Regions from separate parts of the Paenibacillus sp. CR_12 genome, predicted to be linked through region 1. Evidence: riboswitches for the same ligand, from Rfam matches in the RefSeq annotation. Region 1 holds a riboswitch; the other holds the start of a gene.
What was found. A riboswitch is a leader RNA that binds a small molecule or an ion and turns the genes downstream of it on or off. The one in region 1 is predicted to bind cyclic di-AMP.
Positions count from the first base shown of each region.

Region 2: linked by a shared signal. The riboswitch ahead of RB297_RS03505 (universal stress protein) and the one ahead of RB297_RS08165 (C40 family peptidase) in region 1 are both predicted to bind cyclic di-AMP.

Region 1 is NZ_JAVFHO010000002.1:983,185-991,429, reverse strand. Features, by position in the region: gene RB297_RS08175 (ROK family protein) at 1-870, shown strand, start outside; gene RB297_RS08170 (hypothetical protein) at 1,176-1,703, opposite strand; cyclic di-AMP (ydaO/yuaA leader) riboswitch at 1,966-2,099, shown strand; gene RB297_RS08165 (C40 family peptidase) at 2,103-2,579, shown strand; gene RB297_RS08160 (stalk domain-containing protein) at 2,699-3,973, opposite strand; gene RB297_RS08155 (2Fe-2S iron-sulfur cluster-binding protein) at 4,196-4,585, shown strand; gene RB297_RS08150 (AraC family transcriptional regulator) at 4,683-5,540, opposite strand; gene RB297_RS08145 (L-fucose isomerase) at 5,743-7,536, shown strand; gene RB297_RS08140 (class II aldolase/adducin family protein) at 7,561-8,220, shown strand.
Region 2 is NZ_JAVFHO010000001.1:793,061-801,305, reverse strand. Features, by position in the region: gene RB297_RS03525 (ABC transporter ATP-binding protein) at 1-837, opposite strand, end outside; gene RB297_RS03520 (TetR/AcrR family transcriptional regulator) at 834-1,466, opposite strand; partial or broken gene RB297_RS03515 (cation:proton antiporter) at 1,632-2,875, shown strand; gene RB297_RS03510 (TrkH family potassium uptake protein) at 3,008-4,372, opposite strand; cyclic di-AMP (ydaO/yuaA leader) riboswitch at 4,547-4,696, shown strand; gene RB297_RS03505 (universal stress protein) at 4,833-5,516, shown strand; gene RB297_RS03500 (TrkH family potassium uptake protein) at 5,595-6,944, shown strand; gene RB297_RS03495 (sensor histidine kinase) at 7,063-8,245, opposite strand, start outside.

The DNA.
Region 1 (8,245 bases):
TCCGAAGGACAGCTGCTGAACCGGGAGCAAATGGAGACAGCCGGAGCGCGTACGGCCGAGGAAGTGGTCGCGAGAATTACGAACATGATTCGCAGCGTGTCGGGCGGCCACCCGCTTCGAGGCGTAGGCATGGCTTCGCCGGGAACGGTTAACAGCCGGGAGGGCATTGTCATTCACGGCACGAATTTGCCGGAATGGACCAACGTCCCTCTCAAAGCCTGGATGGAACGAGATCTGAATACGGAAGTACAAGTGCTGAATGATGCCAATGCAGCCGCATGGGGCGAATATGTAAGAGGTGCCGGCCGAGGGTCGACGAACATGGTTTACGTGACGCTCAGCACAGGCATCGGTTCAGGCATCGTGCTGGATGGCAAGCTGTTTCTGGGCAGCAATTCCTTTGCAGGGGAGCTTGGGCATCATATCATTGATCCCAGCGGTCCGCAGTGCAATTGCGGCAGCCATGGCTGCTGGGAGGTGTTTGCTTCAGGAACGGCCATCGGCCTGGCAGCATCCCAGCGGATGCTTACCCAGACCAGCGTTATTTCTGAACTGGCCGCAGCCGATGGAGGCGTGAATGCCAGGCATGTATTCGAGGCTAAACGTCTTCATGACCCCGTCGCAGTGGAGGTCATCGATCGTGCCGTTTATTACATGGCGCTTGGACTGGTTAACGTCATTCACAGCTTCAACCCCGATCGCATCGTGGTTGGCGGGGGTGTGAGCAGGGCAGGCGAGCTCCTTTTCCCGCAGCTTCGGGAAATGACGGATAAGCTGGTTATGCCGTCTTATTTAGGAACCTACGAGATCGTTCCTGCGGGACTGCGGGACGATGTTGGCCTGGTGGGAGCCGCAGCCTTGTTCCAATAATACATTCGTAAAGAAAAGGCAACAAAAGCCGCCCTCAAGGGCGGCTTTCTGATTATTCATGAAGAGAGCGGGAAACGGAGCGATCATATTTGCGTAAGCGAAGTCCGTAACTTGTGACAGGTGATAGGCGTAAACCGTAAGCCGTCATCCGTTTTCACTGGAGTCGAGTTTTTGGTTTCCTATTAGGTTTGTTTGTATCCGACAAACAATAAGCGGTTGCCCGCACTTTCCCGCCCGCCGACGGAAGCCGCCGGCTCCAAACCCGCACGCGAGGCGGCCTGCAGGCTTGGAGCCGGCGGCTTCCGCTACTCCATGTATTTTGATGCGTCGAACGTAATCATGCTCGTATGGTTGGCATGCTCGATCAGTGAGGAGAGCCTGGTCACTTCGCGTTCCTTCTTGCGCGCCTGCGCCTGATAAGCTTCCGGATCGTATAGGGCCACGTTAAACAGCGTTACGGCGCCATCTCCGCTTCCCCGTCCGCTCTGGCGCTCCAGTTTCTTGCGGGAGCCGAGATGGGCAAGCTGTCCGATATCGCTGCGCATTTGTTTGGCGAGCTCGATCGCCTCCATGATGGTCATGTCGGAGCCGTTCCAACTAATGGTCTGCGTCGTGTTGGAGATTGCCATCAGCAGATCCAGCTTTCTGTAATCCGCTGCGGCGGCTTCGATCTCTTCCGTAATGGCATCCACGCTGCGAGCAGGATACTCCGCCGTTTCCCCTTTTTCAATGATCGTGCTGCTGTTGTTCAAGCGTTCCGACATCAATTGATTCATGAGACGGTTGATTGCTGCCCGGACTGCTAAAGCTTCAGCCATCGTGATTTGACTCATAAGCGAAGGATCACCTCTTTGATTTCTTGTCTGAATATGTAAACGTTCCGAACTGCAAAAAAGTTGCATGCCCGTTAACAAAACGTCGCCGGAGGTTCGATGGAGTGTTACATAATTGTCATGAGTATACGAGATGGCATAATGAAAAAACATGAAAATTTTCAGCCTATACGACATTGATTAACATATAGTGATAGATTTCTAGGATATTATTGACAGCATCCTTGCTTGTATACTATATTAAGAGAAGGTTACAAAATGTTAATGAATTTTGCCGAATTTCGTTTGTGAAAACGGGGGAACCGTCTTGGGTGAATTATTCTTGTACCATAGAGAGTATAGGGAACCTTCAACCGAACCCTTAGCTAACTCCGTAGGCATCGAAGGAGAGAACATATTTTGAAGAAATTTGTCATCACATTGCTTGGGTCTGCAATTATTTTTTCTTCAGGTGCCGTATCAGCTTATGCTGATCAACAACCGAATTTTCAGCATCAAGTGAAGCAATTGGTAGGAACGCCTTATAAATGGGGCGGAACAACGACAAGCGGATTTGATTGCTCCGGATTTATTCTGTATATGTTTAGAAATTTCGACATGGATCTTCCGCGCACATCCCAGAGTCAGGCTAAAGCCGGGGTTCATGTGGATCGCGAGGACCTGAGAGTCGGAGATTTGGTATTCTTCAATACAAGCGGAAGCGGCATTTCCCATGCGGGCGTTTACATTGGAGATGGACAATTTGCGCATGCTTCCAGCAGCAAGGGCGTAAGAATCAGCAAGCTTAGCGACTCCTATTACGAACCGCGTTATGTAACGGCGCGCCGTGTATTGAGTCAAGAGAACTATGCTAAACTGGTAGGAAGCGCGAGCTAATTGGAATAAGCAGTTTAGAGTTCGATACATAACCGGAAAGCCTGACAAGAGATGATCTTGTCAGGCTTTCTTTTTTATAGAAGATTATAATTTGGGATTCTGCGAAAGGATTCACTAGATTATTCTTTTACGACAGAGGCATTCACGGCGGCTTCCATGCCATTATTATAGGAACGGAACAAGCCCAGACGCCAGAAGGCGGCACCTTTCAGATCATAGCGCTTGGCCAAGCCGAGCTTATCGTCGACGGATGTGGCGGTTTCGCTGCTTAAGCTGATGCCGAGCAGGAGCTTCTGCTTAGGAACGCCTGCCTGAAGTGCCTGCTGAATGGCTTGGTCCACCAGACTGTTGGGTTCAGGAACCTGGGCTTTGGTGCCAACCGGATTGTACTGATACGCCATGACGATGAGATCATCGGCAAGGGAGGCCAGCGTCTTGTAATCATAGCCTTTATAGGCGCTGTTCAATGGCGGAACGGCTAAGGACAGAGCAATGTCGCTCGGCAATGCCGCTTTCAATTGCTTGACGTAATCATTAAGCAGCTTCTGCTGCTTCGCGGCATCCAGTTTAAAACCGAGCCCTTCGAAATCAAGCACCACGCCGCCGAATCCGTTATCCGCCACCGCGGTCGTGATGCCCTCAATGGACTTTTGGCGAAGGCTGCTGTCGCTGAGGACTTTGGTTAATTCGCCGTTTCCGTCCAAAGCGTAAACCATAAGGTACGGTTTAATCTCCTGATCCGCTGCATCCGCAACAATCGATTGCGGAGTCACGTCGCCGGCCGCCGCAGGCAGACGATACTCGTCGCCTTGAAGCGTAAACTGACCTTCCCGATCAATGCGGCTCCAGCCGAAGGCGACTGAATTCATGGATGCTACGAGATCCCGCTCTTGGAAAGATTGCAAAGCGTAAAAGGCTCTTAGATGCATTTCGCGCTGAGGCGACACGAGGGAGACCGTGCGAGTCGCCTGATTCCAGCCGACATTGACGCCGAATTGGCTGCTGAACGAGCTGAGCGGAATCAGAACGCGGCCTTCCCGCTGGACAGGGGGAGCGGCCAGCTTCACTTTTTTACCGTTGACGGTTGCGCTCGTGCTTCCGACTTGAAGCAGCACTTCCGTCGTTTGACCTTTCACCTCGCCAATGGCCTTCACCGTTTGCGTTTTGCTGTTCCACGTGATTTGAATGCCCAGCGCTTCACCGACCGTCCGGAACGGCACGTAAGTGACCCCTTTGTCTATCCTGGGAGCTGCATCGAATGTAAGCGCAACGTCATCCAGCTTTACCGAAATGGCAGGCGCAGCCTGTACCTGGCCGATATGGGGAGCGGTTCCGAGCAGAGATAAGGCAAGAACGGCAGCGACGGCTGTTTTTCCTATTGGTTTATGCAGCATGCTATTGTTTTCCCTCCAACCCAATAAAATAATAGAATGATTCTCATAGAATATGGGATTTGCTCTAGCATACGCTAGTATAGCAAAATTTTCATAGAGTTCCAATTGCATGATGTCATAGAATCGATAAGAGTAAGCATGTTGATTTTTTAAACTTTCCAGTATAATAATTGAAGGAATTCATACATAACCTGATGATTACATGCATAGGGGGATAAAGGCGTGTTTAAATTCTGGAAAAACAAAAAGGGCGGGAACAGCGGAGAAAAAACGTCGCTCCCGGCAGCGGAAGAGAGAATGGAAGCCGTGCCGGACCGGATCATCGAGCTTACGGGCCGCGAGGTTCAGCGCAGCGTGGCCCCTGTTCTGGGCATGACGGTGCTTGACTTGGCCGAGCGGAATGAGGTGGATTGGAACTCTTTTTGCAAAAGAGGGACATGTGCGCGCTGCCGCTGCATGGTGGTGGAGGGAATCGAGTATCTGTCCGAACCCAATCTGGCCGAAGAACGGCGCCTGGATCCGGAAGAAATCGAAGAGGGGTACCGTCTCGGATGCCAGAGCAGGATCGAAACGGTCGGCCCCGTCAAAATCAAGCATGCTCCATACTTTTGACGATATAGAAGGACATATGACAGTAATATATATAAAGCAGGCAGCCGTACCATTGCGGCTGCCTGCTTTATTGAAAGGAAAACAAACGAAAATTCCTTCACTCCACGGCCATTTTGCTCTGTTCACGGAACGAGCTTGGCGTTTGACCGGTAATTTTCTTGAATAACATCGAGAAATACTTGTCGTTGCCGTAGCCGACTTGGGAAGCAACCTCATGCACCGGCATTTCGGAATCCGCCAGCAGGCGCTTGGCCTCTTCAATCCGGCGGGATATCAAGTAATTGAAGGGGGAATCGCCGACTTCTTTTTTGAACAGATGGGATAAATAATGCTGGCTGACATACATCGTATCGGCAATGTCCTTGAGGCTGATGCTCTGGGTGTAGTTGGCGTCGATAAAGTGCTTGGTCCGCAGCGCGATTTCATTCTTGCCCTTCAAGGATTGGAATTGGTGTTTAACGTCCACGATGCGATAAATCACGGTAATCAATGACATCAGCAGGTTCGTGCTCAGCGTTTCATATCCCAGTACCTGCGAATCGCATTCGCGGAGGATCTCGGAAAGATAGCTCTCCACTTTATAAGCGTATTTCTCGCAGGATATGACCGGCTCGACATAGGCCGGCAGCAGCATCCCCTGAGGCACCCCTTCAATGTGAAGCGAATCCACGCCGCAATAGATTACCTTGAAAGGACCGTCCGTGATGGATTTCTCCTCATGGGGAATGCCGGGGTTATAGATGGCGACATCGCCTTTGTGAAGCTCATATACTTTACCTGCTATGGTGAATTCTCCGCGACCTTCAACCACATAGATGATCTCGCAGAAATCGTGGATTTGGGGCGGGCCATAAAAGAAGTCCTCGTCCACGACCTGGCCGGCAAAGAGCAGCTGCGGATTTTTGATGAAGCGGAAGTGATCGCTTTTACTATGCGAGATTTCGATTTTTGGCACGGTCTCGTCCCTCCTGAAAGCAGCATCCTTTTCCTATTATAATGCATATTGCTCCTCGATGCCGAAATCGTTTGCAACCCGCTTACGCATAGGTACACTGTCTTGCTGAAATTGGGGACCGATATAACAACATAGTGGGTTATCCTTGAGCCCGAATCAACTTACAATGATGTCATAATCCTTATAGGGAGGCGTGACATACATGACAATTGAAAACGATTACAGATGGCGGGACGGATTTCCGAAAATCGGCATTCGCCCTACGATAGATGGCAGACGGAGAGGGGTAAGGGAATCCCTTGAGGAACAGACGATGAATCTAGCCAAGGCCGTCGCCGAGATGCTGACGAAAGAGCTTAAATATCCGAATGGCGAGCCGGTTGAATGCGTGATTGCGGATACTTGCATCGGCGGCGTTGCCGAAGCGACCGCAGCGGCCAAGAAGTTCAAAAATGCCGAGGTCGGCCTGACGATAACCGTTACGCCTTGCTGGTGTTACGGAACGGAAACGATGGATGCGGATCCTTCGCGTCCGAAGGCGGTATGGGGCTTCAACGGAACAGGGCGTCCGGGCGCGGTGTATTTGGCAGCCGTCTTGTCGGCCCATGCGCAGAAGGGACTTCCCGCATTCGGCATCTATGGCGAAGACGTTCAGGATGAAGGGGATACCCGCATTCCGGATGACGTTCAAGAGAAACTCCTGCGCTTTGCGCGGAGCGGGCTGGCTGCGGCCTATATGCGCGGACAATCGTACTTGTCCATGGGCTCCGTGTCGATGGGCATCGCCGGCTCGATCGTGGACGACAGCTTCTTCCAGGAATATCTGGGCATGCGGAACGAATATGTGGATATGAGCGAGTTTACGCGCCGTTTGGAAGAAGGAATCTATGATCCTGAAGAGTATGAGAAGGCGCTTGCTTGGGTGAAGGAGAACTGTGCGGAAGGACCGGATAACAATCCGGATCATCTGCAGAACAGCCGGGAGCGCAAGGACCTCGAATGGGAAACCGTCGTCAAAATGACGCTGATCACCCGTGATTTGATGATCGGCAATCCGCGATTGAAGGAGCTTGGTTTCGAAGAGGAAGCCCAAGGCCACAGCGCGATCGCTTCCGGCTTCCAGGGGCAGCGCCAATGGACGGATCACTCCCCGAACGGAGACTTTCTGGAGACCATCCTCAATTCCTCCTTCGATTGGAACGGCAGACGTTCGCCCTATATCGTGGCAACGGAGAATGACAGCCTGAACGGAGTCGGCATGCTGTTCGGATACCTGTTAACCAATACGGCACAGATTTTCGCGGATGTGCGGACGTACTGGAGTCCGGCTTCGGTAGAACGGGTTACCGGCTATAAGCTTGAAGGCAAGGCGGAGAACGGCATCCTGCATTTGATCAATTCCGGTTCGGCTGCACTGGACGGAACGGGCGAGCAGGAGCTTGACGGCAAACCGGCAATGAAGCCGTTCTGGGATATTACGGATGAAGAGGTTGACCGCACGCTCAAGGCCACGCAGTGGAGACCGGCTAACCTGGAGTATTTCCGGGGCGGCGGCTACTCGACCGACTACCTGACGCGCGGCGGCATGCCGATGACGATGTTCCGCCTTAACCTGGTGAAAGGACTGGGTCCCGTCCTGCAAATCGCCGAAGGCTATTCCGTGGATCTGCCGTCGGAGGTGCACGATACGCTCGATAAGCGTACAGACCCGACATGGCCAACGACTTGGTTCGTACCGAACCTCACGGGAGAGGGAGCCTTCTCCAGCGTTTATGAGGTCATGAACCAGTGGGGCGCCAATCACGGCGTGATCAGTTACGGACATATCGGAGCAGATCTTATCACCCTGGCTTCGGTGCTGCGAATTCCGGTCAACATGCATAATGTGCCCGCTAATGAGGTGTTCCGTCCGCGTGCCTGGGGCATGTTTGGAACGTCCGATCCGGAAAGCGCCGATTTCCGCGCTTGCCAGAACTTCGGTCCTCTATATAAATAAGGTCATTCGAGAGGAGAGCGAATCATGCTGAATGTAGAAACGAGAAACGAGCTCTGCAAATATGCCAAAAAAATCGTCGACAGCGGACTCGTTGTAGGGCCTGGAGGGAACATCAGCGCCAGGGCAGGGGACAAAATGTATTTGTCCCCGAGCGGCTTCGCGCTGGAGGAAATCGAGCCGGAGCAATGGATCGAAGTGGATATCCCGACGGGTGATATTACCGATATGGGTCTGCGGCCTTCCTCCGAAGTGCTGATGCACCTGTACGGATACCGCAGCAACCCTGACATCGGGGCCATGGTGCATACGCATCCGTCCCATTGCATTGCCTTTACGCTGGTGGAACAGGAGCTGCCGGTGATGTTCCCCGATCAAGCGGCATTGGTTGGCCGTACGGCTTATATCCCGTACATCATACCAACGACGGATTTGTTGGCAGATGCCGTCGCGGAGAAAGTGACCACGGCCAGCTCCATACTGCTGGGTAATCATGGACTGGTCACAACCGGCCGGAATCTGCGCGAAGCGTATTACCGGACCCAAGTGGTTGAAGAGAGCGCCAAAATTTATCTGAGCGCCAAGGCGGCCGGCACGCCGGTGCCGCTGACGGATCAGGAAGTAGACGATATTGCTGCACTGGAGAGCGAGGATTATCGAATCCAGCTTCTGCAGAAGATGAAATAAATGTCGAGTTAAGGCTCGGATCTCG
Region 2 (8,245 bases), on a different contig from region 1:
CGTCACCTCAATAAAAATTTGTTCAAGCGATGCTTCTTGAGAATGTATGGTCTCAGGGCGAAAATCCTGTATAAGCCTAAGAAATTGGCCGTTCTCACCGATGCCATCGAGACAAAATACGGCATCCACTAACTCTACGCCCTTGCGGTATTCGACTCGCACCGTCCTTCTTCCCTTCCGGAGTTTCAATTCCTTTGGCGAATCGACCAGCTTAATTTCGCCGTCGGCGATGAAGGCTACCCGATCACAAAGCTCTTCGGCCGCTTGCATATTATGCGTTGTGATTAGAATTGTCTTGCCGGCAGCCTTTTTGGCAAGAATCAACTCCTTCATTCGTTGGGCATTCATCGGGTCTAATCCGGACGTAGGTTCATCCAGAAATAATATATCCGGGTCATGCTGTAACGCCCGACAGAAATTCAGCCTCATCTTCATGCCCTTGGAAAGCTGGGAAACCTTCATATTCGCGGCTTCCTTCAGATCGACTTGTTCCAGCAGCCTCATTGGATCCTCTGTCTCCCCCTGATAAAGGGAACGAAAGAGTTTTAGATTATCAAGAACTGAAAATTTACTGTAGAAGTTCGGGAATTCAAAAGCCACTCCGATTCGCTCGTAATATTCGGGACCCGTATCCCTGATCTCGTTCCCCAGGACTTTAATACTTCCCTGGTATCCTTTCAAAGCACCGATCAGCAGTTTTTGCGTCGTGCTTTTCCCAGCGCCGGAGGGGCCGAGAAATCCAAAGATTTCTCCAGGCGAAACGACAAAATCAAGCCCCTTCAGGATCGGCTTTTTATGATTGGGATACGTATAATGAAGCCCTTTTACTTCGATCACGACGCCCCCTCCCCCTTCACCGCTTTAGACACTGCAAGCATGCCCGCAGATAATAACTCGACTAACAATTCGATGGTTGATGAAAATTGCTCTTCTCCAATCTCTTTTTTGTGCAGCGTAAGTAGTGCCAAGGATCTGATCATTCCCACGATGGATTCGGGTGCCGTGCCAGATAAAATGCCGGCCTTCTGCCAAGCTGTGATCACAGGCAATAGCGCGTCTTGGTCCTCCATAAAGTTACGCTCGAGCAAGTCTTTCGGCAATTTTCTAAACAATAGCTCCATCTCCCCACGATCCATCATCTGCCGAAGCAGCGGGCTCTCATCCATCATCCCCAATGAATACAAGAGAAACCGTTTAATGCTATCCTTGCTGCTTACCTCTTCAGGAGGGAATAAATCCAGGACGGCATTGCGGATTCGCTGCTCCTCCTCCAGGATCAGTTCATAATATATTTCCTCCTTCGATCCAAAAAACATGTAAAACGAGCCTTGAGCAATGCCGGCAGCTTTCGTTAAATCTTCAACGCTTGTTTTGCGGAGGCCCGACGTTTCAAAATGGTGGCGTCCCTCCGTCAGCAGTTTTTGACGAATCCATTCACGCTCTTCATCCGAGAATTTTTTGGGCATGTGGCATTTCACAACCTTATCCATGTGATTTATGACTCTGTGAATTTTTTTATTTTATATTCATAAAAATACTCCCTCAAAGTCCCGTATGTCAACATATTTGGTGTTATGGGGTCTTTAGGTTACAATAAATGGAGATTTTATCCTTTGGCGAGGGGTGCCGGTATGCATCATTTTAATGAGGTTTTCGTTCAACTGCTGATTTTGCTTGGGATATCGATGGGTGTTATTGCGATAGCCAAAAAAATGAATCAACCTTACTCGATTGCACTGTTATTGTAGGCCTGCTGCTTGGCCTGGTCCATATACCGGTGTTGGATGAGGCCGAATCGTTCATAACCCAATCGAATGTGTTTCAAGCGACCATTATCTCCTTATTTCTGCCTATCCTTCTTGGAGACGCCACGTTAAAGCTTCCGTTCTCGCAGCTTCGTAAACAAGGAAAGCCGGTGATTGCCCTCGCTTTTGGCGGAACCTTGCTCTCTTTCCTTCTTATTGCTCTTGCCATGTATGGTTTTATGGGATTGCCTCTGATTGTTGCATTTACTTTTGCTGCTTTGATGAGCGCCACGGATCCGATCAGTGTCATCTCCATCTTCAAATCTTTAGGGGTACCGAAGAAAATTGTGACGATCATCGAGGGCGAGTCGCTGTTTAATGACGGAATTGCCGTTGTGTTATTTCAAATTTCCTCTGTTTATTTGCTCACGTATATGGAAATGGGTTGGGCGGGAATAGGAAGTGGTGTATTGCTCTTTTTAAAATTTAGTATTGGCGGAATTGCGGTTGGAGGCCTGTTAGGGTACCTGTTCTCGCAGCTCATTCGCTTCTATGATGACTATCCGCTGGAAATAGCCTTCTCTATGCTCCTGTTCTTCGGAAGTTTCTTTATCGCCGAGCATTTCCACGTATCCGGCGTAATTGCCGTTGTCGTGGGCGGCTTGATTTTTGGCAGTTACGGAGCGCGCATCGGGATGTCGGATACAACCAAAATGAACATTAATTCGTTCTGGGACGTCATCACGTTAATCGCGAATTCGTTGATTTTCTTAATGATCGGCCTAGAAATCAAGCATATTAACTTCGCGGAGAAATGGGCGTTAATCGGGACAGCCATTCTCATCGTTCTAATCGGAAGAACATTGGCCGTTTACGTAAGCCTGTACTTCCTGAAATCCTTCCCTTCTTCATGGAAGGTGGTTTTGAATTGGGGAGGGTTAAAGGGCAGCTTGTCGATCGCACTCGCCTTGAGCTTGCCCACAACCTTTGACGGCCGTGACGATATACTCGTACTCACCTTCAGCGTCGTTCTTTTCTCGCTTCTCGTTCAAGGGTTAACCATCAAACTTATGGTTAAGAAGTTTGGATTAGCCAGCCCAGGGAAGGAAACGGACGGGGCGGATAGGTAAGAAACCTCAGTGAAAGCATAACAGAACATAGAACGCGTAAGGTTCAGTTCCGGAGTACTAATTAGACTACTCCAGCTGAACCTTATTTTTCGTATTGACGGTATCGATCCCCTACGTTTATGTACGTTCTTCTTAGCCAATAAGCACTTTCTCTTCAGGCAACCGATATTTTTGTTTGACGACTCTTTGTGACAGCGCAAAGGCCAGAGTTAAGGGGCCGAGTCTGCCGATATACATGGTCAAAATGATGACTCCTTTTCCAAACGGAGACAGCTCGGGCGTCAATCCCATTGATAGACCCACTGTGCCGAATGCAGAGGTCACTTCGAACAGAACCTCCATAAAATCCTTTTGCAAGCTATGTTCGCTTATGGTCAGCAAGAAAGTAGCGCCAATCACAACGCTCACCGAAATCACCATGACTGCTATAGATCGGAGGATAATGGATTGGGGGATGCGTCGGTTCAATAACTGCACGTCCTCCTTCCCCTTAATGATACTAATCAAGGTGAATAAAAGCACGGCAAATGTATTGGTTTTGATCCCGCCTCCCGTAGATCCGGAGGAGGCACCGATAAACATAAGGAAAATCATGAAAAATTGAGAAGTTGTCATCATCGCAGATATATCAATGGTATTAAACCCGGCCGTACGAGTTACCACGCCTTGAAAATACCCCGCCCATATCCGCTCTCCCCAGGTCAAAGGGCCGAATGTACGGGAATTGAACAACTCAATAATGAAAATAACGATAAACCCGGCTAAACATAGAAATGCTGAAGTCGACAAAACGATTCTGGAATGAAGGGACAGCTTGTTCCATCTTCTATGCTTCCATACGTCCAACACTACAGTAAATCCAAGGCCGCCAATGATAAAAAGCAAGGTGATAACGAGGTTGACTAGCGGGTCACCCACATACCGGCTCAAACTGTCCGACCAGAGGCCGAAGCCGGCGTTATTAAACGAAGAGACGGAGTGGAACATCCCGTAATAAATAGCTTGGCCTAAGCCCAGTTCCGCTTCCCACCGAACGATTAACAAGGCTGCACCTATGAACTCGATAATAAGCGCAATCAGAAAAATACCTAGAGAAAGCCTCACTACGCCTTGCGTTGATAATGCATTAGTAGATTCTTGGAGGAGCAGTCGATTTTTCAGTCCAATTTTCTTACCGAGTACAACGGCGATCAAAACTCCGAACGTCATGAAACCAAGACCGCCGACCTGAATCAGGCACATGATAATAATTTGACCAAAAATGGAGAAGTCCGCTCCTGTATCCACTACGGCCAATCCGGTTACGCACACTGCAGATGTCGAGGTGAACAAAGCGTTTATCCAACCTATACTTTCACCTGATGACGAAGATAAAGGCAACGCCAACAAGATTGCGCCGATTACAATCGGTACGGCGAAACCAAGAAGGATCAGGCGTGATGATGATAGCTTGAACTGTTTTAATGACTTTAACTGCTCGGATTTACCATTAGCCATCCTATATGCCCCTTTCAATAATGACAGACCATGAAACCCCGTAGACTTCACTGCGTAGTATATACCATAGCAAAGCATTAGTTCTACTGAATTTCAATGATATGATATGGTTTACTCCGTCGCTAACTGTTTACTTTTAGCATGTTTTAGCATAATATGAATTACGATCAATTTTATACGCATTCGCTTAGTCCTCTATGAGGAACGGGGGAACCAACAAAGCTGCTAAAGCTTTAGGGGTGAATTCTTTCTGATGAAGAAAGAACGGGGACTCTCAATCCCGAATCCGACAGCTAACCTCGTTTGCGTCTTGGGAGAGAACACTCTTCTACTTTGACTTGTCCATGATCCGTACAGCCAAGGCCTGGAAGCAGACATATCTCTGCTTCCAGGCCTTTTTTAGTTTAAGCTGCTGTGGTGTGTAACGTCTTCTGAAAAATTAAGAAGGGATTGATTACTAATGCTGAATAACGAAAGAATACTAGTATGTGTATATTACGGTCCAAACGGAGAACGCCTTATTCGCCGAGGTGGTGAATTAGCCCGTCTGCTTCAGTGTCCCCTGTTTGTGTTAAGCGTTATACCAAAACGTGAAAATGAGCTCGATCAAGCACAAGAAAGGTATATGGCCGAGTGGCAAACGAAATGTGATGAATATGGGGCAACCTTTATCGTCAAAACGAATGAAGATCGAAAAGCTTCGGAAATTATAGCGGAAACCGCCAAGAATCTTCATATAACTCAACTAATTATCGGACAATCCGGACAAACACGATGGCAAGAAATAACACGCGGCTCGATTGTCAACGAGCTCTTAAACCAGATCGGCGAAACGGATCTGCACATTGTAGCGGTTCAAAGGATGGACGAGCAAATGGATGACACCCATGAGCGCGGAATTCGAGTCATGGTTTTCAAGGATGGTCCTCATTTTCTCATCGATAATAAGAAATCCGGGAGTGATTCCAGTAACTCTATAGCCGAGGGACTATTTTTCAAAGAATTGAATACCGATTTTGACACAGGTTTGTTGAAGTTAAAAAAAGATCACGAAGTCCACTATTTGAAAATTAGTCACGGAAAAGTAGTAGATTCGTCTTTTTTCCAAAACAGAGAAATTCATGAAAAATCCAGCAATCACTGAAGAAAGGGAGTGGAACTTGTGAGTAAATCCATTATGAAATTGAACGATCGAAATACACAACATTCCGCTCCTGCTAAAATGGAGTTGTTCATCAACAAACTTAAAAAAAATATGAGCCCCCCTCAGCTCATTATGCTTGTTTTTTTCACACTGATATTAATCGGAGCTGCATTGCTTGCGCTACCACTTTCTTCCTCCACAGGCAGATCCGTTGGTCTGCTGGATGCTTTTTTTACAGCCACCTCGGCAATATGCGTAAACGGACTTGTTGTCTTGGACACCGGGAGTGTTTTTTCGACGTTTGGTCAAGTCGTTATTATGATTTTGATCCAAATTGGCGGACTCGGCTTTATGACTTTTGGCGTCATGGTTGCCATTGTGTTGGGCAAAAGAATCGGATTAAAACAACGTCTCATTATTCAGCAAACCACTCATTCGACTTCGGCACAAGGTTTGGTTAAATTGTCGATGTACATGGTGCTTATAGCCTTCGCGTTTGAAGCATTGGCTTCGATTGTTCTTACGCTTCGCTGGCAACAGGATTTCGGTTGGGGTCAGGCAGCCTATTACGCCATTTTCCATTCCGTTTCCGCATTCAATAATGCCGGATTTGCCCTGTGGTCTGACAGCCTGACGCCCTTCGTTGGCGATCCGATCGTCAACATTACGATTGTGGTGCTGTTTATCATTGGGGGTCTCGGTTATATCGTCATTGTGGATGTATTCCAAAAACGTTCATGGAAGAAGTTTTCGCTTCACTCTAAGGTTGTTCTTGTCGGGACAGGAACGCTATCTCTGCTCGGTTTTCTATTTATATACTTTATGGAGAGCTGGAATCCGTCGACTTTTGGCCAATTGAACGATAGCGAACAGGTCCTGGCTGCATTTTTCCAAGGAATAACGCCCCGAAGCTCGGGATTCAACACGATTGACATCAGCAGCATGCTGGCAGCTTCTCAATTTTTCATTATCATTCTGATGTTCATCGGTGCTGCTTCCGGAGGCACAGGCGGAGGCATTAAAATCAATACGCTTATTGTACTTATATTAGCCACAATCCAAACCTTTCGCGGTGGCGGTCAAATCCATGCCTTCAAACGCAAGATTGCAGGAGAAACCGTTATGCGTGCGTTAGCCGTTGTCATGGGTTCTTTGGTGGTTGTGCTGGGAGTCTCCTTGCTGCTGACCATATCTGAAGGAATGCTCGAAGAGCATTTCTTGGAAGTGCTGTTTGAAGCGACATCGGCATTTAGCACTACGGGATTGTCGATGGGATTGACAAGCGAATTGTCCTCCGTGGGGAAAATCATTGTGACGATAACGATGTTTGCCGGACGACTGGGTCCATTAACGCTGGCTTTCGCATTGGCTCAGAAAAAGCGTGCCTCCAAAATCGGCTATGCTGAAGATCATGTCTTGATTGGGTAAGACGAACTTAATGGCACGAAAGCTATTCATGGATCCTTTAAATACAAATAAGCCGCGTTATTCGCGGCTTTTTAAGTGCGTCTCACTGAGAGGGATAAGACTAACAACCATCCATATCCTATTGTTCGGGGGTTGCGGCAGGTAACCATCCTTCCAGCAGCGCTCCTCCCTCCGGATGGTTGCTGACGGTTATTTCACCTCCGTGCCGCCTTATGATTCTTTGTGAAATGGTCAACCCTAAACCGCTGCCTCCAGTTGATCGGCTTCGAGACGCTTCCCCACGGTACAAGGGTTCAAAAACGCGCTCCAGGTCTGCCGAGGAGAAGCCCGGTCCGTTATCGCGTATCGTAAACCTGATCCGGTTGTCGTCCTTGCTGCATCGCACAGCAATTTCACCACCCAAGGGTGTATGTCTGACGGCATTGTCCAGGAGATTATTCATGGCGCGCTCCAATAAATGCGTATCGCCTCTTAGTAGACAATCGCCCATGAATTGTGCGGTAAAGGTAATATGCTTGTCAGCCGCAAGCGGCCGCAGGCTGTCCATCGAATTCTGGATAACATCTCTCAAATCAACGAGGCTGCGGCTAAGTTCCGCCTCCAAATATTCCATCCTCGTAAATGTGAAAAGATCCTCCACAAGACGATCCAACTGCACCGATTTTTCCTTGCATACCGCTACGTATTTGGCGACCATTTGCGGGGATTGAGCGATTCCTTGTTCCAAGCCATCCAAATAACCCCGCAACGCAAACAACGGCGTCCGCAAATCATGCGCAACGGCAGCAATCACGAATCGGCGTTCCTGTTCCAATTCGGCTTGTTTTTGATAGGATTTCTCAAGCCCCTTCACCATCACTTCGAATCCATCGCGTACTTCGGCGATTTCGGTGATCCTGGATGAGGGCAACCGCGCCTTCCAATCGCCTGTCGCGATTTGCCTGGCTGCATTTCCCATCTTCTCAAGCGGTTTGAGCACGAACCGTCTCATTCCCATTCCGACAATCAAGATAGCAAGCAGCAGTCCTGCAAAAGCCGACATGACCTGTTTTTCATTGGTTCTTGGCAAATACAGAGTTACCCTACCCAGCAATTGACCATCCTTGATGACGGAGAATCGTTCCGTTGACAACGACGTACCGCTGCGTTCCGGATTAGACCGATACAGCTCCCGCGCTTCCGCGGATTGAATAAGAACATCCATTTTCGCTTCATGGAGTGCCGTTTTCAATTGATTTTGCCAAGCCGGTTCCGTCCATTGGCCGGAGCCTGCTTCAATGAAGTGTATCATTTCAGATAAA